DNA from 3 places in the Micromonospora sp. NPDC000663 genome. Region 2 is predicted to be linked to each of the others. Evidence: predicted binding sites of a transcription regulator. Region 2 holds the regulator's gene; each other region holds the start of a gene.
The links. Region 2 encodes HrcA, which represses chaperone genes, less so after heat shock. Its sites were predicted from a motif close to GGTTNGCACNCTCNNNNNGAGNGTGCNAACC; they were not measured.
Positions count from the first base shown of each region.

Region 1: the regulator HrcA is predicted to act here: its motif matches at 3,085-3,115, upstream of groES (co-chaperone GroES).
Region 3: the regulator HrcA is predicted to act here: its motif matches at 1,299-1,329, upstream of groL (chaperonin GroEL).

Region 1 covers NZ_JBIAYR010000002.1:579,085-588,455, reverse strand. Annotated here, with positions in the region: gene ACFY1S_RS11465 (molybdopterin-dependent oxidoreductase) at 1-820, opposite strand, end outside; gene groL (chaperonin GroEL) at 926-2,566, opposite strand; gene groES (co-chaperone GroES) at 2,637-2,951, opposite strand; gene ACFY1S_RS11450 (methyltransferase domain-containing protein) at 3,211-4,407, shown strand; gene ybaK (Cys-tRNA(Pro) deacylase) at 4,417-4,896, shown strand; gene ACFY1S_RS11440 (sugar ABC transporter substrate-binding protein) at 5,075-6,169, shown strand; gene ACFY1S_RS11435 (ATP-binding cassette domain-containing protein) at 6,285-7,103, shown strand; gene ACFY1S_RS11430 (sugar ABC transporter permease) at 7,100-8,362, shown strand; gene ACFY1S_RS11425 (ROK family protein) at 8,385-9,371, shown strand, end outside.
Region 2 covers NZ_JBIAYR010000015.1:36,577-45,947, forward strand. Annotated here, with positions in the region: gene ACFY1S_RS28340 (16S rRNA (uracil(1498)-N(3))-methyltransferase) at 1-279, opposite strand, end outside; gene dnaJ (molecular chaperone DnaJ) at 281-1,426, opposite strand; gene hrcA (heat-inducible transcriptional repressor HrcA) at 1,500-2,522, opposite strand; gene ACFY1S_RS28355 (hypothetical protein) at 2,609-2,752, opposite strand; gene ACFY1S_RS28360 (DUF4870 domain-containing protein) at 2,751-3,392, shown strand; gene hemW (radical SAM family heme chaperone HemW) at 3,459-4,682, opposite strand; gene ACFY1S_RS28370 (enoyl-CoA hydratase-related protein) at 4,702-5,502, shown strand; gene ACFY1S_RS28375 (hypothetical protein) at 5,721-6,572, shown strand; gene ACFY1S_RS28380 (phytanoyl-CoA dioxygenase family protein) at 6,793-7,695, shown strand; gene ACFY1S_RS28385 (MOSC domain-containing protein) at 7,746-8,387, opposite strand; gene ACFY1S_RS28390 (ABC transporter ATP-binding protein) at 8,460-9,257, shown strand; gene ACFY1S_RS28395 (ABC transporter permease) at 9,254-9,371, shown strand, end outside.
Region 3 covers NZ_JBIAYR010000002.1:255,833-265,203, reverse strand. Annotated here, with positions in the region: gene groL (chaperonin GroEL) at 1-1,106, opposite strand, end outside; gene ACFY1S_RS09875 (hypothetical protein) at 1,377-2,474, opposite strand; gene ACFY1S_RS09870 (cold-shock protein) at 2,556-2,756, opposite strand; gene ACFY1S_RS09865 (GNAT family N-acetyltransferase) at 3,026-3,556, shown strand; gene paaN (phenylacetic acid degradation protein PaaN) at 3,701-5,374, opposite strand; gene ACFY1S_RS09855 (GNAT family N-acetyltransferase) at 5,425-6,444, opposite strand; gene thrC (threonine synthase) at 6,697-7,983, opposite strand; SAM riboswitch class I at 7,994-8,129, opposite strand; gene ACFY1S_RS09845 (DMT family transporter) at 8,197-9,165, opposite strand; gene ACFY1S_RS09840 (ArsR/SmtB family transcription factor) at 9,257-9,371, shown strand, end outside.

The sequences.
Region 1 (9,371 bases), on a different contig from region 2:
TGACGTATGGCGCGAGCTGGGCCAGCGAGAGGTCCGCGCCCGCCGGAACGGCAGGTGCGGGGGCGACCGGAGCGGGCAGCCGGATCGCGTCCCGGGCGGCCGACACGCCGCGCCGCCCGGCCAGCCAACGACCGCCGAGACCGGCCACCGTAGCGGTGCCGAGAAGCACCCCGGCGCCGGTGAGGAACCGCCGACGCGACTCCGGGTCGGCTACCTCGCCCGGCGCCCGCCCGCCCGACACGTGCGGCTCCAAAGGCGCGGCCGGAGTAACCGGCACCGGCAGGTCGTCGGACGTCCCCCGGGCGGCCGGCGACACCGGCGCCTGCGACGTGGTAGGTGCCGGCGGGGACCAGGGCCAGGGGTTCAGCTCCAGCGGGCCGGCGATGAACAGCCAGAGCACCACGGCAGCCAGACCACCGCCGACAAGCGACGGCAGCGCGTCGAAGACGTCCGCGCCGGGACGGGTCACCGCGGCGGCCACGCCGACGGCGGCGAACGCCGCGATCCCGGCCAGGCCGAGAGCCAACCGGCGTACCGCAAGCATCCCGAACAGCGCGGCGAACGCGCCGAGCAGCACCGCCGTACCGACCAGCAGGGCGATCTTGTCGGCGGTGCCGAAGAGGTCGATGGCGAACTGCTTCACCGACTCGGGGACGGCGTCGACGACCACCCCGCCGACCGCGACGAGCGGCGCCGACCGGGGGCCGGTCAGCACCGCCACCGGCTCGGCGATCCCGATCGCGACGGCGGCAGCGGTCACTCCGGCCAGCGCGGCGTACCGCCGTGACGTGGTGCTCATCGGCCCAGTGTGCGCGATCATTCCGCCGCGTCGCCAACCACGTCAGCGCTCGGTAATGACCTCGTACGACGAACCGGGGCACACCGTCGTACGACGGTGTGCCCCGGGACGGGTGTCGCTACCGGGTCAGAAGCCCGGGCCGTGCTGGTGGCCGTGACCGTGGCCGTGCCCGCCGGCGGCGGCCGGCTCGGCCTGCTCCGGCTTCTCCACCACGAGGCTCTCCGTGGTGAGCAGCAGGCCGGCGATCGAGGCGGCGTTGGTGACCGCGTTGCGGGTCACCTTCACCGGGTCGATGATGCCTGCCTTGACCAGGTCGACGTACTCGCCGGTGGCGGCGTCGAGGCCGTTGCCCCACTGCATGTCGGCGACCTTCTGGGTCACGACGTAGCCGTCGTGACCGGCGTTCTGCGCGATCCAGCGCAGCGGCTCGACGAGCGACTTGCGCACGATCGAGACACCGACCTTCTCGTCACCGGTGAAGCCCAGGTCGTCGTCGAGCACCGGGAGGATCTGCACCAGAGCGGCGCCGCCGCCGGGCACGGTGCCCTCCTCGACCGCGGCCTTGGTCGCCGCGATGGCGTCCTCGATGCGGTGCTTACGCTCCTTCATCTCGACCTCGGTCGCCGCACCCACCTTGATCACGGCGATGCCGCCGGAGAGCTTCGCCAGCCGCTCGGCCAGCTTCTCCCGGTCCCAGTCGGAGTCGGAGGCCTCGATCTCCTTGCGGATCTGGGCCACCCGGTCGGCGACGTCGGCCTTCTGGCCACCGCCGTCGACGATCGTGGTGTTCTCCTTGTCGACCACGACGCGCCGGGCGGTGCCGAGCACCTCCAGGCCGACCTGGTCGAGCTTGTAGCCCAGTTCCGGGGCGACCAGCTCGGCGCCCGTGGAGATCGCGATGTCCTGGAGCATGGCCTTGCGGCGGTCACCGAAGCCCGGGGCCTTGACCGCGCAGACCTTGAGGGTCTTGCGCAGCGAGTTGACCACCAGGGTGGACAGCGCCTGGCCGTCCACGTCCTCGGCGATGATCAGCAGCGGCTTGCTGTTCTGCAGGACCTTCTCCAGCAGCGGCAGCAGCTCCTCGATCGCCGAGATCTTCTGGGTGGTGACCAGGATGTACGCGTCCTCCAGGACGGACTCCTGACCCTCCAGGTCGGTGACGAAGTTCGGCGAGATGAAGCCCTTGTCGAACTGGAGACCCTCGGTCACGTCCAGTTCGGTGGTGAGCATCGAGCCCTCCTCGACGGTGATGACACCGTCGCGGCCGACCCGCTCCATCGCCTCGGCGATCAGGTCGCCGATGGTGGCGTCCTGCGCGGAGATCGTCGCCACGTTCGAGATCGAGTCCTTGTCGGCGACCTCGACGGCCCGGCCGAGCAGCGCCTCGGAGACCTTGGTGGCCGCCGCGTCGATGCCCCGCTTGAGGCCAGCCGGGTTGGTCCCGGCGGTCACGTTGCGCAGACCCTCGCGAACCATCGCCTGGGCCAGCACGGTGGCGGTGGTGGTCCCGTCGCCGGCGACGTCGTTGGTCTTGGTCGCCACCTCCTTGACCAGCTGCGCGCCGAGGTTCTCGTAGGGGTTGGTGAGCTCGATCTCCTTGGCGATGGTCACACCATCGTTGGTGATCGTCGGCGCACCGAATTTCTTGTCCAGGACGACGTTGCGCCCGCGCGGGCCGAGGGTGACCTTGACCGCGTCCGCGAGGGCGTTGACACCGTGCTCCAGCAGGTGCCGGGCGTCGTCCGAGAAGCTCAGGATCTTCGCCATGAATGTCCCTTCGAAGCGCCATTGCCCCGGCCCGGCGAGCCGGACCGGGGCAGTGGCACTGATCGGTTGCTTACTTCTCGATGACCGCGAGGACGTCGCGGGCGGAGAGCACCAGGTACTCCTCGCCGGCGTACTTGACCTCGGTGCCGCCGTACTTCGAGTAGAGGACGGTGTCGCCGACCTGGACGTCAACCGGAACCCGGTTGCCGTTGTCGTCGACGCGCCCCGGGCCCACAGCGAGGACGGTGCCCTCCTGCGGCTTCTCCTTGGCGGTGTCGGGAATCACGATGCCCGACGCCGTGGTGGTCTCAGCCTCGTTCGCCTGGACCACGATGCGGTCCTCGAGCGGCTTGATCGCAACCTTGGTCGCGGTAGTCACGGGCATACCCTCCTGGGGTACTGGTTTCGTTGCTGGCCAGCGGGGCTGACCAGCGTCAATCTGCCTCATGCCACCGGGCGGGGCCGTCGTCGCGGGTGCCGGTCCGCCTGGCGTGCGCACCCGGGTCGCGAGACCCGGAAGCTGGCACCCTCAGGGTGAGAGTGCTAATCGCAGGTTATTCCGTGGCTAGCACTCCGTCAAGGAGAGTGCCAGCGAGTCGCGCCCCGCCAGCCCGGATTTTCCCCTCGACCGGGAGAATGTCGAGGTGGATCTCGACCAGCTGGCGGCGCTGCGTACCCCCGAGGGGTCGGCCGCGCTCACGGCGGCGGCCAGGCTGGCCGGCGGCGACCCGCTGGCCGCGGCGTCGGCGCTGCGCGCGGCCGGGGTGCCTCCGGCGCTGGCCGCGGCGGCGCTCACTCAGGCCGAGCTGCGCCACCGGGCGGTAGGCAAGTTCGGTCCCGCCGCCGCGGGGATGTTCCTCACCCGCGCCGGGCTGGAGCAGGCCACCCGCCTGGTGGTCGCCGACCGGCGGGCCGCCCGGCTGGCCGCCGGCGGCGTCCACGCCCTGGCCGACCTCGGCTGCGGCCTCGGCGCGGACGCGCTTGCAGCCGCCCGCGCCGGCATCCGGGTGTACGGGGTGGAGGCCGACCCGGTGACCGCCGCGATGGCCGCCGCGAACGCCGAGGCGGCCGGACTGGCCGACCTGTTCACAGTCGAGTGCGGCGACGCCACCGCGTTCGACGTCTCCCGGGTCGACGGCGTCTTCTGCGACCCGGCCCGGCGCACCACCGGGACCGGCCGTCGGATCTTCGACCCGCGCGCCTACTCGCCGCCGTGGGACTTCGTCACCGGGCTGGCGCAGCGGGTGCCGCGCACCGTGGTGAAGGTGGCTCCGGGCCTGGACCACACGCTCATCCCCGCCGGCGCGGAGGCGGAGTGGGTAGGCGTGGACGGCGACCTGGTCGAGGCCGCGCTCTGGTGCGGTGAACTGGCCGAGGTGCAGCGCCGCGCCACCCTGTACCGCCGGGAGGGTGACGAGATCCGCCGTCACCAGCTCACCGGCTCGGGCGCCACCGAGGCCCCGGTCGGGCCGCCGCGCCGCTACCTGTACGACCCGGACCCGGCGGTGGTCCGCGCGCACCTCGTCGCCGAGTTGGCCGGCGAGCTGGACGCCACGCTGGCCGACCCGAGCATCGCCTACCTCTACGCGGACCACCCGATCCGCACCCCGTACGCCCGCTGCCTGGAGATCACCGACGTGCTGCCGTTCTCGCTCAAGCGACTGCGCGCACTGCTACGGGATCGCCGGGTGGGCCGGGTGGAGATCCTCAAGCGGGGTTCGGCGCTCACCCCGGAGCAGCTGCGGCGGGACCTGCGGCTGGCCGGCGACCAGGCGGCGAGTCTGGTGCTCACCCGCATCGCCGGGGCACCGACGGTGCTGATCGGCCGACCTGTCGATTAGGTTCGGGGTGTGGCGGGACATGGGACTCCGGCAACGGCACTACTGGTCAAGCGTGGGATCACGCACCGCACCCACCCCTACCGGGTGGCCCCTGACGCACCGAACTACGGCGCACTGGTGGCGGCGGCGCTCGACGTTGCACCAGAGCGGGTGTTCAAGTCGCTGGTGACAGACGTGGACGGCGCCCTCACCGTGGCGGTCGTACCGGTCACCGGCGAACTGGACCTCAAGGCGCTCGCCGCGGCGGTCGGCGGCAAGCGCGCGGCGCTGGCCGACCGGACGGTCGCCGAGCGGGCCACCGGCTATGTACGGGGCGGGATCAGCCCGCTCGGGCAGCGGCGGCGACTGCCCACTGTGCTCGACGACTCCGCACTGGACCTGCCGACGATCTACGTCTCCGCAGGCCGGCGCGGTCTTCAACTCGAACTGTCGGCGGCCGATCTGGTGGCGCTGACCGACGCCCGTACCGCGCCGTTGCAGGCCCGCTGACCGCTGCCGTTACATCCGCCTTCCGCGGGATGTTCGGGGAGTAACAGTTGCGTTGCTGAATTGTTATCGCTCCCAACAAACTTGGCACCTACGCGGTCTTGTGGACCCGGTGTGACGCGAAATACGTTGCCGGACACAACAAAACAACACCTCCCCCACCTCCGAAAGGACCCTGCACATGCGTAAGGGGATCCTCACCATCGCCGCCGTGGGCCTGCTCGCGACCGGCGGCCTGACTGCTTGCAACGACGACTCCAGCCCGGAAGCGGGCAGCTCCGCCAAGACCCCCAAGATCGGCGTGATCCTTCCGGACAGCAAGTCCTCGGCCCGCTGGGAGACCGCGGACCGACGCTTCCTTGAGGAGGCGTTCAAGTCCGCCGGTGTGCAGTACGACATCCAGAACGCCCAGAACGACAAGACCGCCTTCCAGACCATCGCCGACCAGATGATCACCAGCGGCGTCACCGCTCTCATGATCGTCAACCTGGACTCCGGCACCGGCAAGGCCGTGCTCGACAAGGCCAAGTCGCAGGGCGTCGCCACCATCGACTACGACCGCCTCACGCTGGGCGGCTCGGCCCAGTACTACGTCAGCTTCGACAACGAGACCGTCGGCAAGCTCCAGGGCGAGGGTCTGTCGAAGTGCCTGACCGAGAAGGGCGTCAAGAACCCGGTCGTGGCGTACCTGAACGGTTCCCCCACCGACAACAACGCCACCCTGTTCAAGGCCGGCTACGACTCGGTGCTCAAGCCGAAGTTCGAGAGCAAGGAATACACCAAGGGCCCTGAGGACTCCGTGCCCGCGTGGGACAACGCGCAGGCCACGACGATCTTCGAGCAGCAGCTCACCACGGCCAAGGGCAAGATCGACGGCGTGCTGGCCGCCAACGACGGCCTCGGCAACGCGGCCATCTCGATCCTGAAGAAGAACAACCTCAACGGCAAGGTGCCGGTGACCGGGCAGGACGCCAGCACCGAGGGCCTGCAGAACATCCTCGCCGGCGACCAGTGCATGACCGTCTACAAGGCCGTGCGGGAAGAGGCGAAGGCCGCCTCCGACCTGGCCGTCGCCCTCGCCAAGGGCGAGCGGAAGGACACCGGCCAGACGGTGAAGGACCCCGAGGGCGGTCGCGACGTCCCCTCGGTGCTGCTCACCCCGAAGGCCATCTACAAGGACAACATCAAGGACGTCATCGCCGACGGCTACGTGACCAAGGAAGCGGTCTGCACCGCAGCGTTCGCCAAGGCCTGCGCCGACGCCGGCATCAGCTGACCGACGCCGCAGTACCCGCCGGGACGACCATCGCCGCCCGGCACGGGAGGATCCCTCCCGTGCCGGGCGGCGCCCGCCGGACGGGCCCCGACACTCCCTTAAGAAGGAGAACCCCGTGTCCGCGACCCCCCTGCTGGAGCTCCGCGGGATCGACAAGAGCTTCGGTCCCGTCCAGGTACTCCGCGACGTCGCCCTGACCGTGCACCCGGGTGAAGTGACCGCACTGGTCGGCGACAACGGCGCCGGCAAGTCGACCCTGGTGAAGTGCATCAGCGGCATCCACCCCACCGACGCCGGCGAGTTCCTGTTCAACGGTGAACAGGTGCACATCGGCAGCCCCCGCGACGCCGCCACGCTCGGCATCGAGGTCGTCTACCAGGACCTCGCGCTCTGCGACAACCTGGACATCGTGCAGAACATGTTCCTCGGTCGGGAGAAGCGCAGCGGCATCGTCCTCGACGAGCCCACAATGGAACAACTCGCCGCCGAGACGCTGGCCGGGCTCTCCATCCGTACCGTCACCTCGCTGCGCCAGCACGTGTCCAGCCTCTCCGGCGGCCAGCGCCAGACCGTGGCCATCGCCAAGGCGGTGCTGTGGAACAGCAAGCTGGTCATCCTCGACGAGCCGACCGCGGCGCTCGGCGTGGCACAGACCGCGCAGGTGCTCGAACTGGTCCGCCGCCTCGCCGACAACGGTCTGGCAGTGGTGCTCATCTCGCACAACATGAACGACGTCTTCGCCGTCTCCGACCGGATCGCCGCCCTGTACCTCGGCCAGATGGTCGCCCAGGTGAAGACCACCGACATCACCCACGCCCAGGTGGTCGAGCTGATCACCGCCGGGCGCTCGGGCGCGCTCGGCCTCACGACCGAGACTGGCAGCAACGGCGACGGCACGCAGCCGGCCGACTCGATCCCAGGAGGCCTCCGATGACCACCACCGCCGTGCGCAAGGACGGCCCGGCGGCCGTCACACCGCCACCGACCGTCGGAAGCCATGCCCGCACCTACCTGAGCCGGGTACGCGGCGGCGACGTCGGCGCGCTACCGGCCGTGCTCGGTCTGATCGTGCTCTGCACCGTCTTCGCGGTCATGCGGCCGTCGTCGTTCCTGTCGGCAGGCAACTTCGCGAACCTCTTCACCCAGGGCGCGGCGGTCACGCTCATCGCGATGGGCCTGGTCTTCGTGCTGCTGCTCGGCGAGATCGACCTCTCCGCCGGCTTCGCCAGCGGCGTCTGCGCCGCGGTACTGGCCAATGTGGTCACCGTGCTCGGGTACCCCTGGTGGGTGGCCGTGCTCGCCGCGATCGCCACCGGCCTGGTCATCGGCACCACCCTCGGACTGCTCGTCGCGAAGATCGGCATCCCGTCCTTCGTGGTCACCCTCGCCGGCTTCCTCGCCTTCCAGGGCATCGTGCTGCTGCTGGTGAAGGAGGGCACCAACATCTCCGTCCGCGACGACGTGCTTGTCGCCATCTCCAACCGCAACCTCAGCCCCGCCCTGGGCTGGGCGCTCGTCGCCCTCGCGGTCGTCGGCTACGCGGCGGTGCAACTGCTGCGCCACCGCAAGCGGGTGGCCCGCGGTCTCATCTCCGACCCGATCGCCGTGGTCGCGCTCCGGATCATCGGGCTCGCCGTCATCCTCGGCACGGCCGTGTACGTCCTCAACCTGGAACGCAGCCGCAACGTCCTGATCAGCTCGCTCAAGGGCGTGCCGATCGTGGTACCGATCATCGCGGTGCTGCTGGTCATCTGGACCTTCGTGCTCCAACGCACCAGCTACGGCCGGCACATCTACGCCGTGGGCGGCAACCGGGAGGCCGCCCGCCGGGCCGGCATCGGGGTCGACAGGATCCGGATCTCGGTCTTCATGATCTGCTCGTCCATGGCCGCCGTCGGCGGCATCGTGGCGGCCAGCCGGGCCAACTCGGTCGACCCGAACACGGGGGGCAGTAACGTACTGCTCTACGCGGTCGGCGCGGCCGTCATCGGTGGCACCAGCCTCTTCGGAGGAAAGGGCCGCGTCCTCGACGCCGTGCTCGGCGGCGCGGTGGTCGCGGTCATCGAAAACGGAATGGGCCTCATGGGGTACAGCGCGGGAGTCAAGTACGTGGTCACCGGCGTCGTACTGCTGCTCGCCGCCAGCGTCGACGCCCTGTCCCGCCGCCGCGCGGCAGCAACCGGCACCCGTTGACCGCGCGGGAGGTAGCACCACCATGCGCGCAGGACCGAGCCAGGACGACGTCCGACGACAGAACCTCGGTGCCCTGCTACGGCACGTACACGTCCACGGTGCGACCACACGTGCCGAACTGACCACCACGCTGGGCCTCAACCGCAGCACCATCGGAGCGCTCACCGCCGACCTGTCCGCGGTGGGACTGGTCAGCGAGGGGGCACCGAAGGAGACCGGGCGGGCCGGACGACCGTCACTCGTCGTCCGGCCCGAGTCCGCCCGGGTCTACGCGTACGCGTACTCCGTCGAGGTGGACCGGCTGCGCGCGGCCCGGATCGGGCTGGGTGGAGCGGTCCTGGACCGCCGGGATCTGGACCGGCCGCGTGGCCTGGTGGCCGCCGAGGCCGCGCCGCTGCTGGCCGGCGCGGTCAAGGAGATGCAGCAGGCGGTACCTGCCGACGCGATCTGTGTGGGCGCCGGCGTCGCGGTGTGCGGCATGGTCCGCCGCGAGGACGGCCTGGTCCGGCTCGGCCCCACCACCGGCTGGGTGGACGAACCGATCGGCGCCGCCCTCGGCGCCGAACTCGGCCTCGACGTGCCGGTCACGGTCGGCAACGTGGCCGACATGGCCGCTTTCGCCGAACACGCCCGAGGGGTGGCCGCCGGCTGCGACAACGTCATCTACCTGTACGGCGATGTCGGTGTCGGTGCCGGCATCATCGCCGGTGGCCGCCGGCTCACCGGGCACGGCGGGTACGGCGGCGAGGTCGGCCACATGAAGGTGGTCCGCGACGGTATGCCCTGCGAGTGCGGCGCACGGGGCTGCTGGGAGACCGAGATCGGCGAGCACGGACTGCTCCGCGCGGCGGGGCGCTCCGACGCGCGGGGACGCGACGCGCTGCTCGCCGTCTTCGACGCCGCCGACCGGGGTGACGCCCGAGCCCAGACGGCGGTGCGTCAGGCCGGTGACTGGCTCGGTTTCGGGGTGGCCAACCTGGTGAACGTCTTCAACCCGGAGATGGTCATC
Region 2 (9,371 bases):
GGCCAACTCGCCCCGATCTCCCTTGGCGATGCCCTGCACGGTGACGATCCGGGGTACGGGCGCGTCCGCGTACCCCCGGGAGGTGACGGTGACCTCCAGGCTGCCCCGGCCGACGGCGGTGACCACGGCGGCGGCCGTGCCTCCCCGCCCGTCGGCGAGCAGCAGCTCCTCGCCGACGCGCAGCCGTTGCACTGTGGCGGCGTGGTGCCCCTCCGGGCCGTCCAGGGTCAGTGCGTCGCCGGTGGGCAGCGCCTCGACCAGGAACAGCGGCGCGGACACCTCAGGCGTGCCCGTTGAACGCGTCGCGCATCCGGGAGAAGAAGCCGCCCTGCTTGGACAGCTCGGCGACCTCCTCACCACGGGTCTTGGCGAAGTCGCGAAGCATCTTCTCCTGGTCCGGGTCGAGCTTGGTGGGCGTGCGGACGTCCAGGTGCACGTAGAGGTCGCCCCGACCGGTGCCGCGCAGGTGCGGCACGCCCCGGGCACGCAGCCGCAGCGTGCTGGCCGGCTGGGTGCCAGCCTTGACGTCGACGGTCTCCTCGCTGTCAAGCGTCTTGATGGTGAGTCGGGTGCCAAGCGCCGCCGCGGTCATCGGCACGGTGACCCGGCAGTGCAGGTCGTCGCCCTTGCGGGAGTACACGTCGTGCGGGCGCTCGTGGATCTCCACGTACAGGTCGCCGGCGGTGCCGCCACCCGGGCCGACCTCGCCCTGCTGGGCCAGCCGGATCCGCATGCCGTCCTCGACGCCGGCCGGGATCTTGACGGTCAGCGAGCGGCGGGTCCGCACCCGGCCGTCGCCGGCGCAGGTGGGGCAGGGGTGCGGGATGGTGGTGCCGTAGCCCTGGCACACGGTGCACGGGCGGGCCGAGACGACCTGGCCGAGGAAGGTGCGCTGCACCGACTGCACCTCGCCCCGGCCGCCGCACGCCTCGCAGGTGGCCAGGTGGGTGCCGGCGGCCGTGCCGGCGCCGGAGCAGGTGGTGCAGAGCACCGCGGTGTCGACGGTGATCGGCGCCTCGACACCGAACGCCGTCTCGTGCAGGTCCAGTTCGAGTCGCAGGATCGCGTCGGCGCCCGGCCGGGTACGCGGACGCGGGCCACGGGCGCCACCCGCCGCACCGCCGAAGAACGCGTCCATGATGTCCTGGAAACCGACGAACGGGCCGGCCCCACCGGGACCACCCGGACCGCCTGCGCCACCGCCACCCGGGGCGAGCGGGTCGCCACCCAGGTCGACGATTTGCCGCTTGCGGTCGTCCGAGAGGACCTCGTACGCGGCGTTGATGTCCTTGAACTTCTCCTGAGCCTCCGGGTCCGGATTGACGTCCGGGTGGAACTGGCGCGCCAGCTTGCGGTAGGCGCGCTTGATCTCGTCATCGGAGGCTTCCCGGCTCACACCGAGAATGCCGTAGTAGTCCCTGGCCACTGCGTTCCGTGTCCTCATGTTCGTCTCGCGTTACGCCGACCGGCGGCCGCAGCCGGCCGTCGGCCCTGACTGGTCAGTTCTGGGCCAGCAGCTCGCCCACGTAGCGTGCCACGGCGCGCACCATGGCGATATTGCCGGGGTAGTCCATCCGGGTGGGCCCCAGCACCCCCAGGCCGCCGACGATCGTGGCGCCCGGGCCGTACCCGGTGCTGACCACCGAGGCGGCCCGGAGGTTGTCGAACTCGTTCTCGTCGCCGATCAGCACCCGGGTCGTGCTCGGCTCGGTCTCGCCGATCAGCTTGAGGAGCACCACCTCCTCTTCCAGGGCCTCCAGGATGGGCCGCAGCGAACCCTGGAAGTCGAGCAGGCCGCCCCGGGTGAGGTTGGCGGTGCCGGCCAACGCGATGCGTTCCTCGTGCCGCTCGACGAGCGTCTCCAGCAGGACTGTGGAGAGCGTGGTCATCGCGGGGCGCAGCTCGGACGACGCCTCCTCGACAAGCGCCTGCACCAGCGGTGGGGTGTCCGACAGGCGGGCGCCGGCGAGCTTCTCGTTCACCAGTCGACGCAGGTCGGTGACGTCGTCGGCGGGCACCGGCCCGGGCAGCTCCACGAGCCGCTGCTCCACCCGACCGGTGTCGGCGATCATGACGAGCATCAGCCGGGTCGTGGAGATCGGCACCAACTCCAGGTGCCGCACCGAGGATCGGGCGAGGCTCGGGTACTGCACGACCGCCACCTGCCGGGTCAGCTGGGCGAGCAGCCGTACGGTGCGGTGCACCACGTCGTCGAGGTCGACCGCGCCGACGAGGAAACGCTCGATGGCCCGCCGCTCGGCCGGGCTGAGCGGCTTGACCCGGGACAGCCTGTCGACGAAGAGCCGGTAGCCGCGATCGGTGGGCACCCGCCCCGCGCTTGTGTGCGGCTGGCGGATGTAGCCCTCCTCCTCCAGCACGGCCATGTCGTTGCGGACCGTGGCCGGGGAGACCCCGAGCTGGTGCCGCTCGACGAGCGCCTTGCTGCCGACCGGCTCCTGGGTGGAGACGTAGTCCTCGACGATGGCGCGGAGCACGGCGAGCTTTCGGTCGTCGAGACCCATCCTCCGCACCTCCTGTCGCACGTCGGCCGCCGGCGTGACCTCAAGCCGGCGGACCGTCCTGGCACTCGACTGTAACGAGTGCCAGTCTACGTCGGCGCCCCCGCCAGCGCGATGATCAACGACAGCTCGTCGGTGCGGTGCGTACCACCCGGCTCGGTCCGATCGGCCCGGCCGGCCGGGCGGTGTCGCTCTGGTGCGGCGTTGCCAACGGCACCTACCGTGACACCCATGACTGAACCTCCTCGCCCTCCCGGAGCGGGAGACCCCGGCAACTACCCGCCGGAGCCGACCTCACCAAGCTCGCCCTCATCGGCCGAGCCACCCACCGCACCACTGTCCGGGGCACCCGGCCCGGGCGGCTATCCCCCGGCCGGTGGCTATCCGCCGCCCACCGGTGACCAACCGCCGTCGGGCGGCTACCCTCCGCCGGGTGGCTACCCGCCCGGGGGCTATCCCCCGGCCGGAGGCAACCCCGCTGGCGGCTATCCGACCGGTGGCGCCTACGGCGGCCTCGGTGGCGGCTACGCCAACAACGAGGACAAGACCTGGGCGCTCGTCGCTCACTTCGGCGGGGCCGCCGGGATGATCGTCAGCGGTGGCGTGCTCGGCTGGATCGGCCCGCTGGTGGCGCTGCTGGCCCGGGGCAACCAGTCCCCCACGGTCCGTACGCACGCCGTGGCGGCGCTCAACTTCCAGCTCCTCTGGTCGATCATCGGCCTGGTCGGCTGGGTGCTGTCCTGCATCGTGATCGGGTTCATCCCGGTCGCGGCGGCCGTGATCCTCGGCGCTGTGTTCGGCATCATCGCCGGCATCAAGGCAAACGAGGGGCAGTTCTACCGCTACCCGCTCTCCGCCAGCTTCATCAAGTGACGCCGGGCCGGCCGCTCCCCCGGCCGGCCCGTCGCACGGCTCCGCCGGCCGGGGCCGCGCTCCGGCTCAGGGCAGCAGGTCGCGGACCACGGCGTCGGCGAGCAGCCGGCCACGCAGGGTGAGCACCGCCCGACCTGCCGCGTACCTCCCGGCGTCGAGCAGACCGTCGGCCAACGCCCGTTCCGCGCCGGCCCGCCCGGTGGCGTCGAGCACCGCCAGCGGCAGGCCGCTGGCGAGCCGCAGCCGGAGCATGACGTCCTCCATGTGCGCTTCGCCGGGGGTGAGCACCTCCCGGGCCAGGCCGGGCGACGCGCCGGCGGCCAGCCGCTGGGCGTACGCCGAGGGGTGCTTGACGTTCCACCAGCGCACCCCGCCGACGTGGCTGTGCGCCCCCGGTCCCAGCCCCCACCAGTCCGCGCCGGTCCAGTAGAGCAGGTTGTGCCGGCACCGGGCGTCCTCGCCGCTTGCCCAGTTGGAGACCTCGTACCAGGACAGGCCTGCCGCGTCGAGGGCGGCCTCGGCGGCCAGGTAGCGGTCCGCGGCGACGTCGTCACTGGGGTACGCCAGCTCGCCGCGCCTCATCCGGGCGGCGAGCCGGGTGCCGTCCTCGACGATCAGGGCGTACGCGCTGACGTGGTCCACCCCGGCGGCGACGACCTGTTCCAGCGAGGCGGCGAAGTCCTCGGCCCGCTCCCCCGGGGTGCCGTAGATCAGGTCCAGGTTCACGTGCTCGAACCCGGCGTCGCGTGCCTCCAGGGCGGCGGCGGTGGCCCGGCCGGCGCTGTGTCTGCGGTCCAGGATCGCCAGGACCCCCGGGGAGGCGGACTGCATGCCCAGCGAGATCCGGGTGTAGCCGGCGTTGCGCAGCAGCTTCAACGATTCCGGGGTGACCGACTCGGGGTTGGCCTCGGTGGTCACCTCGGCGTCGGCGGCAAGCCCCCAGGTGCTGTCGATGCCGTCGAGGATGCGGGCCAGGTCGTCGGCGGGGAGCAGGGTGGGCGTGCCGCCGCCGACGAAGACCGTGTCGACCCGGGGCGGCGGGGTGTCGCCGAGCACCCGGGCGGCGAGCGCCAGCTCGGTCAGGACGGTGTCGGCGTACCCCTCGCGGCTGGCGCCGCCGCCCAGCTCGGCAGCCGTGTACGTGTTGAAGTCGCAGTAGCCGCAGCGACTGGCGCAGAACGGGACGTGGACGTACACCCCGAAACCGCGCTGACCGACAGCGGTGGTGGCGGTGGCGGGCAGCGATCCGTCGACGGGGACGGTCTCACCATCTGGAAGGACGCCGGGCATGGCCACTAGTGTGCCCGGCATGACCTCTCCCGACGTCCTCGTGCGGGTCGCCACGGCCCGCGGGGTGACCACCCTCACCCTGGACAGCCCGCACAACCGCAACGCGCTCTCCACGGCCCTGATGACCCAACTGCTGGCGGGGCTGGCCGACGCCGTCGCCGACGACGCGGTCCGGGCGATCGTGCTCGACCACGCCGGTCCGGTCTTCTGCTCGGGGGCCGACCTGAAGGAGACCGCCGCCGCGTACGCCAGCGGAACGGTCCCCGCCGCGATGCTTGGTGACGTGCTCGCCGCGCTGTGGGACTGCCCGAAGCCGGTGCTGGCGCGGGTGGGCGGTCCGGCGCGGGCCGGTGGGCTGGGTCTGATCGCCGCTGCCGATCTGGCGGTCTGCGCCGACGAGGCGACGTTCGCGTTCACCGAGGTGCGGATCGGGGTGATCCCGGCGGTGATCTCGGCGACCGTGCTGCCCCGGCTGCACCCGCGTGCCGCCGCCGAGCTGTACCTGACCGGGGACACCTTCGACGGGCGGCGGGCCGCCGAGGTCGGCCTGGTCACGGCCTCGGTGCCGGCGGACGGGCTGGACGAGGCGGTACGGCGCTACTGCGACTCGCTGGTCCGTGGCGCCCCCGCCGCGCTGGCCGGCGCGAAGGAGCTGCTGCGCCGGCCGGGCGCCGCCGAACTGCGCGCCGAACTGGCCCGGCTCTCCGCCCTCTCGACCGGCTTCTTCCTCTCCGACGAGGGGCGCGAGGGGATCATGGCCTTCCGGGAGAAGCGATTGGCGAGCTGGGTGCCCGCCGCGGACGGCGATCACGCCGGCTAGGACCTGCCCGTCCGGGACGCCGCCGCGAGTGGTGGCGTCCCGGGACCAGGGGCCCGGTGATGCGGCAGACAGGCCGGCGGGGCAGGTGAGATCCGCGCGGAACAGGGAATTTCCCGATCGGGTACGCGCCGGCAGGGCCGACCCCGAACCGGTCGGACGACCCGGACGGCACCACCGGGACGTAGGCTTGTCGAACTGTGTCGACCAGGGGGGTGTGAGTGCGAACTCGGGCAGCCGTGGCGGGTGGAGTGGTGCTCATCCTTGTCGCCGTGATCGGAATCTGGCTCGTCGTACGACAGGCCGGGGACCGTCTGCAACTGCCCCTGGCCCGCAAGTGCACCGTCCAGGCCGACGGCCGGGTGGCGCTGGACGCCGACCAGATGGCCAACGCCGCGACCATCGCGGCGATCGGAGCGCAGCGGGGCATGCCCGAGCGGGCCGTGGTGGTCGCGCTGGCCACCGCGTACCAGGAGTCGGGGCTGCGCAACCTCGCCGACGGCGACCGGGACTCGGTGGGCCTGTTCCAGCAGCGGCCGAGCCAGGGCTGGGGCACCCAGGCGCAGATCCGCGACCCCCGGTACGCGGCGAGCCGCTTTTACGCGGCGCTGAAGAAGGTGCGCGGCTGGGAGAAGATGCGGGTCACCGACGCCGCCCAGCGGGTGCAGCGTTCGGCGTTCCCCGAGGCGTACCAGAAGTGGGCCGACGAGTCAGAGGTGCTCAGCCGGGCACTGCTGGGCGAGGCCACCAGCGCGGTCGCCTGCACGGTGGGGCGTACCCCGGTGATGCGGGGCGCGGCCGCTGCCGCGCAGTTGACCCACAACCTGAAGCTGGACTGGGGGTTGTCCGGCACTGACGCGGCCGACCTGACCGGGCTGACGGTGCCGGCTGCCGACCAGCGCGACGGCTGGCGGTACGCGCACTGGCTGGTTTCGCACGCCCAGGATCACGGTGTGAAGCGGGTCCGCTTCGGCGGCCGGGAGTGGACGGCCCGCAACGGCACGTGGGGGCCGGTGGACGGCGAGCAGGGGCCGGCCGGGCAGGTGCTCGCGGAGGTCTTCGCCGAGGGGTGAGCGCCCGGATCTCCTAACCGGCAGTCACCGCACAATCGGGCATCGCGCTACGTAACGCCCAATTGATCATAGGGATGTCACTCTTCGCAGTAGTGCCGCTGCACAAGGTCCGACCCGGGTCCGCCCGCGTCGTACGCCCTCCCCGATGTCTGGACAGTCGCGTTACGATCGGCGGCCTGTGCCAGAAATGGTTTCACCTCATGGGGAGGGGTACGACACGGTGTTCGATTACGGCGACCGGACCGGCTACGAACCGATCAGCGACACTGACCGCAAGGAGTTCCACGAGCAGGGCTTCCTCCTGCTGCGCAACGTCCTGACGGAGGACCACCGGGCGGCGCTGGAGGCGGCTGTCGACCGCGTCTACGCGGAGGAGCAGGCCAAGGGCACCACCAAGAAGGACGGCACCCTGCACCTGCTGGGCTTCCTGGAGCGCGACGAGCTCTTCGGTGAGCTGCTGACCCACCCGATCGCCTTCCCGTACATGTGGGGGCTGGCCGGCTGGAACATCTACACCCACCACAACCACCTGGACGTCACCCCGCCGGCCGCCGAGCCGGAGAAGCCCTACTGGGGCTGGCACCAGGACGGGTACCGGCAGAACTCCGACCCGGAGACGATGGACCCGAACCTGCCCCGCCCGATGTTCTCGCTGAAGGTCGCGTACGTGCTGTCCGACCTCTCCGAGACCGGCCGCGGTGCCACCAAGGTCATCCCGGGCAGCCACCTGTGGAACTCGCTGGACCGACCCAAGGACCTCAGCGTGCACAACCCCGACCCGGAGGGCACGGTGGAGATCACCGCGAACCCGGGCGACGCCTTCATCTTCGACCGCCGGCAGTGGCACTCCCGGTCGACGAACCTGTCGACGATCACCCGCAAGATGCTGTTCGTCGGCTACACCTACCGGTGGATCCGCCCGCTGGACGAGCTGCACCCCGACGTGAACGGCGAGTGGTACCGCAACCGCACGCCCGTGCAGCGCCAGCTGATCGGTGAGGGCACCCACACCGCCAACTACTGGGGCATCAACTGGGACGGGTACGTCGACGACGAGATCCCGCTGCGCAAGGAGCTCAAGGAGCGCGGTCTGCTCGACCGCAACATCCCCTGGCTGCGCTGATCAGTCACCCGTGTGGAAGGCCCCCTGTGCGCAGGGGGCCTTCCTCGTTCTCAGCGTCGACCGGCGAGTCGGCGGCGGACCTTGTCCCGGATCGGCTCCGGCAGGTCGTCCGCGTCGAGCAGGCGGGGCAGCAACTCCGGCTCCAGGCTTGTCGCCCGGAACACCTCCCCGATGGTCACCCCGTGCGCGGGCCGCTCCATGACCTCGACCGGATCGCCGGCACCCACCTCGCCCTCGCGCAGCACCCGCAGGTACGCCCCCGGTGAGGCGCGGACGGTGAACCGCCGGATCAGGTCCGGAACCCCCCAGAAGCCCGCGAACGTCGTGCACGGCGTACGCGGCATCGTCACCTGGAGCACCGCCGTGCCGACCGCCCACTGCTCGCCGATGACCGCCTCTGTCACGTCCACCGCGTAGGTGGTCAGGTTCTCGCCGAAGCCCCCCGGACGGATCGACCGGCCGATCTCGGCCGACCACCACGCGGCGTCCTCCTCGGCGTACGCGTAGACAGCCTTGTCCGGCCCGCCGTGCACGGCCCGCTCGCCGATGAAGTCGCCGGCGAGGCCCTCGGCGAGCACCGCCACCGGGCCGTCGACCGGCCGCTTGTCGATGCCGCTACGACCGCTCGCGTCGCCGGCCCAGTCCGCCTCGGTCACGATCCCGAGATTCACCGCCGCCACCCTGCCCGTCATGACCGTCAGCCTAGGTGAATCCGCGCTGCGGGCTTGACCTTGACGCTGCGTCAGCCCTCCATGCTGTCTGCCATGAGCATCCCGCCAACAACCGATCAGATCGAGCAGCCCGTGATCCACGTGCGGGGCCTGGAGAAGTCGTTCAAGCATGTGAAGGTGCTGCGCGGCGTGGACATCGACGTGGCACGGGGCAGCATCTTCGCCCTGCTCGGCTCCAACGGGGCGGGCAAGACCACCGTGGTGAAAATCCTGTCCACGCTGCTCAGGGCCGACGCGGGGACCGCGCGGGTCAACGGCTTCGACGTCATGGCGCAGGCCGCCCGCGTACGCGAGTCCATCAGTCTCACCGGGCAGTTCGCGGCGGTCGACGAGGTCCTCAGCGGGCGGGAGAACCTCGTCCTGGTCGCCCGGCTCAGACACCTCAGATCCCCGGGTGCGATCGCGGACGACCTCCTGAGGCGCTTCTCGCTGACCGAGGCGGGCACCCGGAGGGTGGCGACGTACTCCGGTGGCATGCGACGCCGTCTGGACATCGCGATGAGTCTCATCGGGAATCCCCCGGTGATCTTCCTCGACGAGCCGACGACCGGCCTGGACCCGGAGGCACGCATCGAGGTGTGGCAGGCCGTCAAGGAGCTGGCCGAGGGCGGGACAACGGTGCTGCTCACCACCCAGTACCTCGACGAGGCCGAGCAGCTCGCCGACCGGATCGCGATCCTCCACGAGGGCCGCATCATCGTGGACGGCACCCTCGGCGAGCTCAAGCAACTCCTCCCACCCGCAGAGATCGAGTACGTCGAGAAGCAGCCGAGCCTCGAGGACGTCTTCCTCACCCTCGTCGGCGCCCGAACGAACAAGGAACAAGGATGAACAAGCACTTCCTCGGTGACACCGCCATCCTGCTGGGACGATCCCTGCGACACATCGCCCGCAGCCCGGACACCATCATCACGACCGCCATCATGCCCATCGCCTTCATGCTGC
Region 3 (9,371 bases), on a different contig from region 2:
TTGGCCAGCCGCTCCTGCAGCTTCTCGCGGTCGTAGTCGGAGTCGCTCTTGTCGATCTCGGCCCGGATCTGGTTGACCCGACCCTGGATCTGCTCGGCGTCGCCGGCACCGTCGACGATCGTGGTCTCGTCCTTGGTCACCACGACCTTGCGGGCGCGGCCCAGCATGTCGACGCCGACGGCGTCCAGCTTGAGGCCGACCTCCTCGCTGATGACCTGGCCACCGGTGAGGATGGCGATGTCGGCGAGCATGGCCTTGCGGCGGTCACCGAAGCCCGGCGCCTTGACGGCGACGGACTTGAAGGTGCCCCGGACCTTGTTGACGACCAGGGTGGCCAGGGCCTCGCCCTCGATGTCCTCGGCGATGATCAGCAGCGGCTTGCCCGACTGCATGACCTTCTCCAGGATCGGGAGCAGGTCCTTGACCGACGAGATCTTGCTGTTGACGATCAGGAGGTAGGGGTCGTCGAAGACGGCCTCCATGCGCTCCGGGTCGGTCATGAAGTAGGCCGAGATGTAGCCCTTGTCGAAGCGCATACCCTCGGTGAGCTCCAGCTCCAGCCCGAAGGTGTTGCTCTCCTCGACGGTGATGACGCCTTCCTTGCCGACCTTGTCCATCGCCTCGGCGATGATCTCGCCGACGCTGGTGTCACCAGCGGAGATGGAGGCGGTGGAGGCGATCTGCTCCTTGGTCTCGACGTCCTTGGCGAGCTTGGACAGCTCCTCCGAGACGCTCGCGACCGCGGCCTCGATGCCCCGCTTCAGGGCCATCGGGTTGGCGCCGGCAGCCACGTTGCGCAGGCCCTCGCGAACCAGGGCCTGGGCCAGGACGGTCGCCGTCGTCGTGCCGTCACCGGCAACGTCGTCGGTCTTCTTCGCGACCTCCTTGACCAGCTCGGCGCCGATCTTCTCGTACGGGTCCTCGAGCTCGATCTCCTTGGCGATGCTCACACCATCGTTGGTGATGGTGGGGGCACCCCACTTCTTCTCGAGCACGACGTTGCGGCCCTTGGGGCCGAGGGTCACCTTTACGGCGTCAGCGAGCTGGTTCATGCCCCGCTCGAGGCCGCGGCGCGCCTCTTCGTCGAACGCGATCATCTTGGCCATACGGCGTTGTCCTCCTGGACACTCACGGGCCACCCGAGATGTGTGCCCCGGATGGGCCGCCTGGTGTACGCACCTTGGGACGTCGCCACCTGGCGACGACGACGTCCTTCGGCCGGGCCGGATAGCCCGCGACGACCGGCCATGCCGCCCCGGCGTCTCCACGCCTGTGCAACCTGGCCCCACCGTCCCGACCATTGGCACTCACGGTATGCGAGTGCCAATGACTTGTTTAGCACTCTCCCCTGCCGAGTGCAAGCACGATGGTGCGGCTCAGCCGAGTTCCGCGGCCAGCCCGGCGCTGTTCACCGGCGCCTCATGCGCCCGCTGCTCGGCGTACGTGACCAGCAGACCGATCAACTGGGCGAGGTGCGCCGGCAGGGCCAGCACGGCCGAGACGGCGAGAACCACGACGATGCCGACAGCGGTGCCGGGCGACGAGAGCGGGTCCGTACCCAGCGGGACGGACAGGATCGACTCCAGCACCGACGGGACCACCGTGGCCACGATCACCACCGCGACGACGAGCGCCACCCGGCCGAGCAGCAGACCGAGCCGGTCGTGGAACATCCGGAACGACCTGCCGATCGGGTTCTGCCGCTCGAACAGGTAGACCGGGCCGGCCATGCTCAACGCGAACGCCAGGTAGATGCCCGGCAGCACGCAGAAGCAGAACCCCACCCCGACCAGCAGACTGATCAACAGCGTCCAGCCCCAGAGCCCGAGCGCCCGCCGTACGCCGTACCGCAGCGCCGGCCCCAGCTCGGCGGACTCCCCCGCCGCCTGGCGGGTGATCACCCAGGTCCCGGCGGCCCACCCGATGGCCTGCACCAGCCCGATCAGCAGGCTGCCGCCGATCAGCACGGCCAGGAGGGTCACCAGGTCCGTGACGAACGTCTCCGGCAGGCTGGACGGCGACTCAGCCTGCGCCTCCCAGCGCGCCGACGGGTCCACGCCGAGGGAGAGCACCGAGAGTACGGCGGCAGGCGCCACCTGGGTGAGCAGCATGATGGGCACCAGCAGCCGCCAGCCCCGACGCAGCGCCGCCCCACACCTGGCGGACCAGCCGCCGAGACCGGCGCCGGACGGGGTGACCAGGGCGTCGTTCGGGTCGAACCCGTGACCCGGCGGGTACCACCCGACGGGCGGCCCCGGATACCAGGACTGCCCCGGGTAGGGGCCGGCGCCCGGCGGGAAGCCGCCGGTGGGCGGGAACACCCACTGGGCGGGCGCTGCGGGCGTACCCCAGCCGCCCTGCGCGGGGTCCCAGCCCGGCGGCGGGCCGGCCTGGCCGCCGGTTGCGCCCGGGTCGGACGGGCCCGGCTCCCCCGGCCCGGGAGGCGGGGTGGTCGGGGGCGGCTGGTCGGTCATGAACCCTCCTCAGCATCGGCTGGAACGGTTCACGATCTTCCCGGGTACGTGCCCGCACCGCAGCCCGCGACGCGCGGGAAATCAGACGACGCGTACGTGCTCGGCCTGTGGGCCCTTCTGACCCTGGGCGATCTCGAACTCCACCCGCTGACCGTCGTCCAACGCCTTGTAGCCGTCCATCTCGATCGCGGAGAAGTGGACGAACACGTCCTGACCGCCGTCGACGGCGATGAAGCCGTAGCCCTTCTCGGCGTTGAACCATTTCACGGTGCCCTGTGCCACGGTGCACTTCCTCACTCTGCGCGGCGTTACCTGCCCCGGCGCGCGGCGTGACCGGGCGCCTGTGGACCACCGCTCGGCGATCGATGACGGCCGCTGAAACGGTGACCGAAATCGCACGCTACACGAGGAGTGACGGCCGCGCACGACCACAAATCGGGCATGGTTCAGGGCGCCCCGGCGGCGTCGACGAGCCCTGGTTTTCCGGGCAGAGCATCGATGTCCGTGGTTGTCGCCGAAAACCGCTTCCGGCCCTGTGATAGGCATGCGGCATGACCACCGACACGGGCTCGCCCGCCCTGCGGCAGGCGCAGGTCCGCCGGGTCCGGCCGCAGGACGCCGCCCGGATGCGGGCGCTGCGCCTGGAGATGCTCGCCGACGCGCCGCTGGCCTTCCTGGAGACGATCGCCGACGCGGCCGCCCGCTCGCACGCCGAGTACGCGGCGCGGGTCGCGTACACCTCGCGGGGCGCGGAGACCGCACAGTTCGTGGCGGATCCGGGTGGCCGGTTCGTCGGGCACGCCGGAGGAACGGCGGCGCCCCGCGAGGCCGGGCTGACAGTCATCTACGCGGTCTACGTCACGCCGGCGTGGCGCGGCAGCGGCCTGCTCGGTGAGCTGATCGACGAGGTGGCCGCCTGGTCGAGGGCGTGCGGTCGACCGGAGCTGCTGCTGGAGGTGGTGGTCGGCAACGACCGCGCCTACCGCGCCTACCAGCGGCTGGGCTTCGAGGACACCGGCGTACGGGTCCCCCACCCCACGATCCCCGCCCTGACCGAGCTCCAGATGCGCCGCCCCGCCTGACCCTCCCACGGCATAACCCCGGTGATGCCCCAAAAGCCTGCGCCACCGTGCGCACGAAGGGTTTCCGGGGCAGCCCGACCCGCGCAGGGATCAAGCCTGACCGCCCGGAGCGGGTCGGGCTGCCCCGGAAACCCCGAACCGCACCTACACGTGCCGCCGAGACTGCACGATCCGGAAGCGGTTGGCCACGTAGGCGCCGTCGGTCAGCGCCGAGTTGGCCGCCGCGTTGGCACCGCTGCCGTGGAAGTCGGAGAACGCCGCCGACTGGTTCACGAACACCCCGCCGGTCAGGTTGCAGGACAGGTGCACCCCGACCTCGACGGCGATCGCCTCGGTCGCGTCCAGCACCGACTCGTCGGTGGAGTAGACCCCAGCGGTGAGCGCCCCCTTCTCGCCGACGGTCCGGCGCAGCAGCTCCAGGCTGTGGACGGTGGAGTCGGTGGCGATGGCGAAGGAGATCGGCCCGAACCACTCCCGGCCGTACGTCTCCGCGTCGTCGGCGGTCAACTTCACGATCGTCGGGGTACGCACCACCGCGTCGGCGTACGACGGGTGGGCCACGGCGCGGGACTCCAGCACCGGCTCGCCCACCTTTGTCACGTCGGCCAGCCGCTCCAGCACCCCGTCGTTGACGATGGCGCCGGTCAGCTCGACACCCCGGGCGGGGTCGGCGGTCAGCTTGCCTACCGCGGCGGCGATCCCACCGGCCACCTCGTCGAAGCTCTTGTGCCCCTGGTCGGTCTCGATGCCGCCGGCCGGGATGAGGATGTTCTGCGAGGTGGTGCACATCTGACCGCTGTAGAGGGTCAGGGTGAAGCCGAGGTTGCGGCACATGCCGGCGAAGTCGTCGGTGGAGTCGATGACGACGGTGTTCAGGCCGGCCTTCTCGGTGTAGACCGACGCCTGCCGGGCGTGCGTCTCCAGCCAGTCGCCGTACTCGGTGGAACCCGTGAAGTCGACGATCTTGACGGAGCGGTGCAGGGCGAGGTCGCTGGCGAGCTTCTCACCTGGCGCCTCGGCCGCCAGCAGGATCAGGTTCGGGTCGAACCCGGCTTCGGCGAGCACCTCCCGGGCGTACTTCACCGTGATGGCAAGCGGCAGCACCGCGCGCGGGTGCGGCTTGACGATCACCGGGTTGCCGGTGACCAGCGAAGCGAACAGCCCGGGGTACGAGTTCCAGGTCGGGAAGGTGTTGCAGCCGATCACCAGCGCCACCCCGCGCGGCACCACGTGGAACGTCTTGGTCATCCGCAGCGGGTCACCCTTGCCTGCGGCCTTCTCCCAGCCGGCCGTGCCCGGGTGCCTGGTCATCTCGGCGTACGCGTACGCCAGCGACTCCAACGCCCGGTCCAGGGCGTGCGCGCCGCCGGCCTGGAAGGCCATCACGAACGCCTGCCCGCTGGTGAACTGCACCGCGTTGGCCAGCTCGAAGATGTGCTTGTGCAGCCGGTCGAGGATCTCCAGGCAGACACCCACCCGGGCCTGCGGGCCGGCGTCGCGCCACGCGGGCAGCGCCGCGGAGGCGGCGCGGGTCAGCTCGTCGACGCCGGCGTGCGGGTAGCGCACCGCCAGCTCCACCCCGAACGGGCTGGCCTCGGTGGCGACCCGCGCGCCGGTGCCCGGCTGGTCGAGGGGGAAGTCACCACCGAGGTACGCCTCGAAGGCGGCCCTGCCGTCGGCGGCGGCGTTCTCGCCGTACACCCGGGGGCTTGGGGATTCGGGATAGGCGGACCAGTAGCCCCGCTCCGTGATCGCGGTCAGCGCACGGTTGAGGGTGTCGGCGTGCCTGTCGTACAGGGGATGCGGGGTCTCCGTCATGCCCGCCATCATGCCTGAGGACCCGCCGCGAGCAGTAGCACCGATCTCCGTCAGAGGGTCAGCTGCCAGTCGGTCCAGGCGTCCACCGGGCGGAAGCCGAGCTGTTCGTTGATCGCCACCATGTAACTGTTGCTCGCGGCGTTGAAGGTGTCGATGACGCGTACCGCCGGCTCGTGGGTGAGCAGGTGGTGCAGGTTCTCCGCCTTGGCGATGAGGCCGAGCCGATGCCCGCGGTGGGCGGGGTCGACGATGGTGATCTGCTGGTAGGCGTGCCAGTCGGCGTTGGCACCGACGTCGAGCAGGGTCCACGCGACAAGCCGCCCGGACTCCTCGTGCCGCATCCCGAGGTGGTAGCGCCGCCGGCCACGGGCGTCAAGCGACAGTTCGTTTCCCCTGATGCGTTCGGCGTCCACCTGCTCCGGCTCCCACTGCACGTCGCCCATTGGCGCGTCCGTCAGCAACCGGCCGTCGAGGTAGGCGATGTCCGCGACGTACTCCTGCGGGGTGGAGCCCTGCCAGCAGACCGACCGGTAGCCCTCGGCCCGCGGGGTGGCCTCGGCGAGCGCCGTCCGCAACGCGATCCGGTCGATGTCGGCGACCGCGAGACGCCGACGCACCTCGGCAAGTGCGGGCCGGGCACCCGTGGTGGCGGCGAACGCGTCGCCCGCGACGCTTCGGGCCGGCCCGTCGGGCAGCGCGGAGACGGCCATCGCGACGACCCGCTTACGTCCGCGCTCGCGCAGCAGGCGTACCCCGTACTCGTGCAGGGCCCGGCCGACGCCCCGGCGCCGCAGCTCCGGATGCACCGTCAGATCGGCGGTGGCGTTCTCGGTGTTGTCGAGGTAGGGCAGGTCCAGCTGGAGGTAGCCGGCCGGTACGCCGTCCAGGCGGGCCAGCGCCCAGAGCGACTCGGTGCCGGGCATCGGGGTGTGGAACAGCGCGTCGAAGCGACGCCGGCAGAACGGCGGGAGGTCCGGCACGTCGACGTCGCCCGCCGCCGCGCCGATCCGGTACGCCTCGTCGACCGCGGCCCGGTCGGTGCCGTCGAAGGACGCGATCGTGATGCTCATGCGGGCGAGACTGGCACCGGAAAAGCGATCGGGCCAGCGATTTACTCGCTGGCCCGATCGGACGTGGTCGGGAGGGACACTCGCACAACGCCTCCGGCGTTGGGTCGCAAGAACTTCAAAAGTCTCCGGCGAAATGCCCTCCCGCACGGAGCATCTTGCGCCGTCCGGTTCCTGCCGTCAAGTCCAGAGCGGCGGGTTTTCCACACTCACAGCGAAAACCCAGTTACCCGGCGGATCGCCCAGGCGGGGCGGTCAGCCGAGGAGGCCGGCGTCCCGGGCGGCGCGCAGGGAGGGCTTGATGTGGTGGGTCGGCCCGACCTGCCCGGCCACCGCGTCGATGGTCTTGAGGCCCTCGCCCGTGTTGAAGACGACGGTCTCCGCCGCCGGGTCGAGCCGGCCGGACTCGACGAGCTTGCGCAGCACCGCCACGGTGACCCCACCGGCGGTCTCGGCGAAGACACCAGTGGTGCGGGCCAGGTCACGGATGCCGGCACGGATCTCGTCGTCGTCCACGTACTCCATCCATCCGCCGGTGCGGCGGACCGCCTCCAGGGCGTAGAGGCCGGCGGCCGGGTCGCCGATGTTCAGCGACTTGGCGATGCCTGTGGGCTTGACCGGGGTGATCGTGTCGGTGCCGGCGTGCAGGGCGGTGGCGATGGGGTTGCAGCCGGCCGACTGGGCGCCGAAGACCTTCCAGCCGCCGGTCGGCGCCTCGACCAGGCCGATCTCGACAAGCTCGGAGAACGCCTTGTCAATCTTGGTGAGCAGTTCGCCGCTGGCCATCGGGATGACCACCTGCGCCGGGATCCGCCAGCCGAGCTGCTCGGCCACCTCGTAACCGAGGGTCTTGGAGCCCTCCGCGTAGTACGGGCGGACGTTGACGTTGACGAACGCCGTGTCCTCGAATTCGTCGGTCTCCACCAGCTCACCGCAGAGCCTGTTGACGTCGTCGTACGAGCCGTCGATGGCGACCAGCTCGCCGCCGTAGACGGCGGTGGTGATGACCTTGCCCTGCTCCAGGTCACTGGGGATGAAGACCACCGACGGCACCCCGGCGCGGGCGCCGTGCGCGGCCACCGAGTTGGCCAGGTTGCCCGTCGACGCGCAGGCGAACCGGGTGAAGCCGAGCGCCTTCGCGGCGGTGAGCGCCACCGAGACGACCCGGTCCTTGAACGAGTGGGTCGGGTTGGCGCTGTCGTCCTTGACCCAGAGCGGCGCGGTGATGCCCAGCTCGGCGGCGAGGTTCGGGGCCGCCACCAGCGGGGTCAGGCCCGGGTTGAGGGTGACCCGGGTGGCCGGGTCCTGGCCGGCGGGCAGCAGCGCGGCGTACCGCCAGATGTTGTCCGCGCCGGCTTCGATCTGCTCGCGGGTGACAGTGGCCAGGGCGGCGGTGTCGTAGTCGACCTCCAGCGGGCCGAAACACTCGTAGCAGGCGTGCTGGGCGGCGAGCGGGTAGCGGGCCGAACAGGCGCGGCAGACCAGGGCGCGGGCGGGGCTGGCGGAGGTGTCGATACCGGGGGCGACGATCGTCGACGTCATGTCGAGAGTCCTCTCATCTTTCCCCGCATCGCACGGTGCGGCGGGGACGGAATTGGCACCTGCCCCGCCTGTCGCTCAGCGGTGAGCGCGCGGGGTGGTTGCCGGGGCGTCGTCGGGCCGTATCCCTCAGCCCCTCTGGATGAGGTATGCAGTTGTGCGGTCGAGTCTAGGCAACGTTGCCCGTGGCCTCCACCGGGCATCCCAGGGAGTGGGTCAGCGGGCGGCCACCGCGACGGGGTCGACCACAGCTGTCGGGTCCGTGACGGCGGTCGGCTGCGGCAGTGACGACGTCCGGGTCCGTGCCCTGTTGGCCAGGTTCGCGGCGACCAGGGCGAAGATGGTGATCGCGGCTCCGACCAGCTCCACCGGGTCGGGCCGGTAGCCACGGGCGATCTGCACCGCGAACGTGGTGACCGGGACCAGATTCATGAACAGCGCGGCGTTCGCGGCACCGAGCCGCTGCACACCTGTGTTCCAGGCCAGGACGGCGATCACGGCGCCCACTACCACCGCGTACGCCAACTGCGGGGCGACCGCCACGAGGTCGGCGGCGGCCGGCGCGTGCTGCCAGCCGACGGCGTCGGCGCCGATGCTCGCGACGAGCATGGCGGCGGTGCCGGAGAGTGCGGTAAGCGTCGTGAAGCGCAGCGGCGACCAGTCACCGAACCGGCTGGCGCCGTGGGTGTAGACGCCCCAGCCGAGCACCGCGCCGATCATCATCAGGCCGCCGAGGCCGAACTGGCCGAGACCGGCCAGGCTGCCGCGGGTGATCACCAGGCCGACGCCGAGAAGCGCCACCAGGGAGAGGGCCAGCAGGAGGGGCTTGGGGCGTACGCCGTCGCGGACCCACCGGACGAGCTGGGTGATCACCGGGGTGGTGGCCACGAAGAGGGAGATCTGCTGCGGGGCGGCGTGCTCGAGGGCCTGGTTGGTGAGCAGGTTGAACCCGGCGAACCCGACGACGCCGAGCACCACCACCTCGACCGCCCGGCCGCCGTGGCGCAGCGCGCCGGCACCCTCGCGAAGCAGCAGGAGGCCGACCAGGACTGCGGCGGCCAGCAGGTATCGGGCGGTGGTGAGGTTGAGCGGGTCGACCCGGGTCAGCGCGCTGGCCAGGACGGGGAACATCACTCCCCAGCCGACCACGGCGAGCAGCGGGTAGGCGGCGGCGCGGGATCGCATCGTCAGCTCCAATGTTCGAGAATCGTCGAACCAACGGAACTGACAGTAGGAGCTTGTTCGACAATTGTCGAACAACGGTTACACTGGTCACATGGAGCCGCACGAACCCGACCTGACCGACGTACCTGTCACCGCCGTCCTTGCCGCACTCGCGGACGACGTGCGGTTGCAAATGGTGCGGGCACTCGCCGAGGACGGCGAGGCAG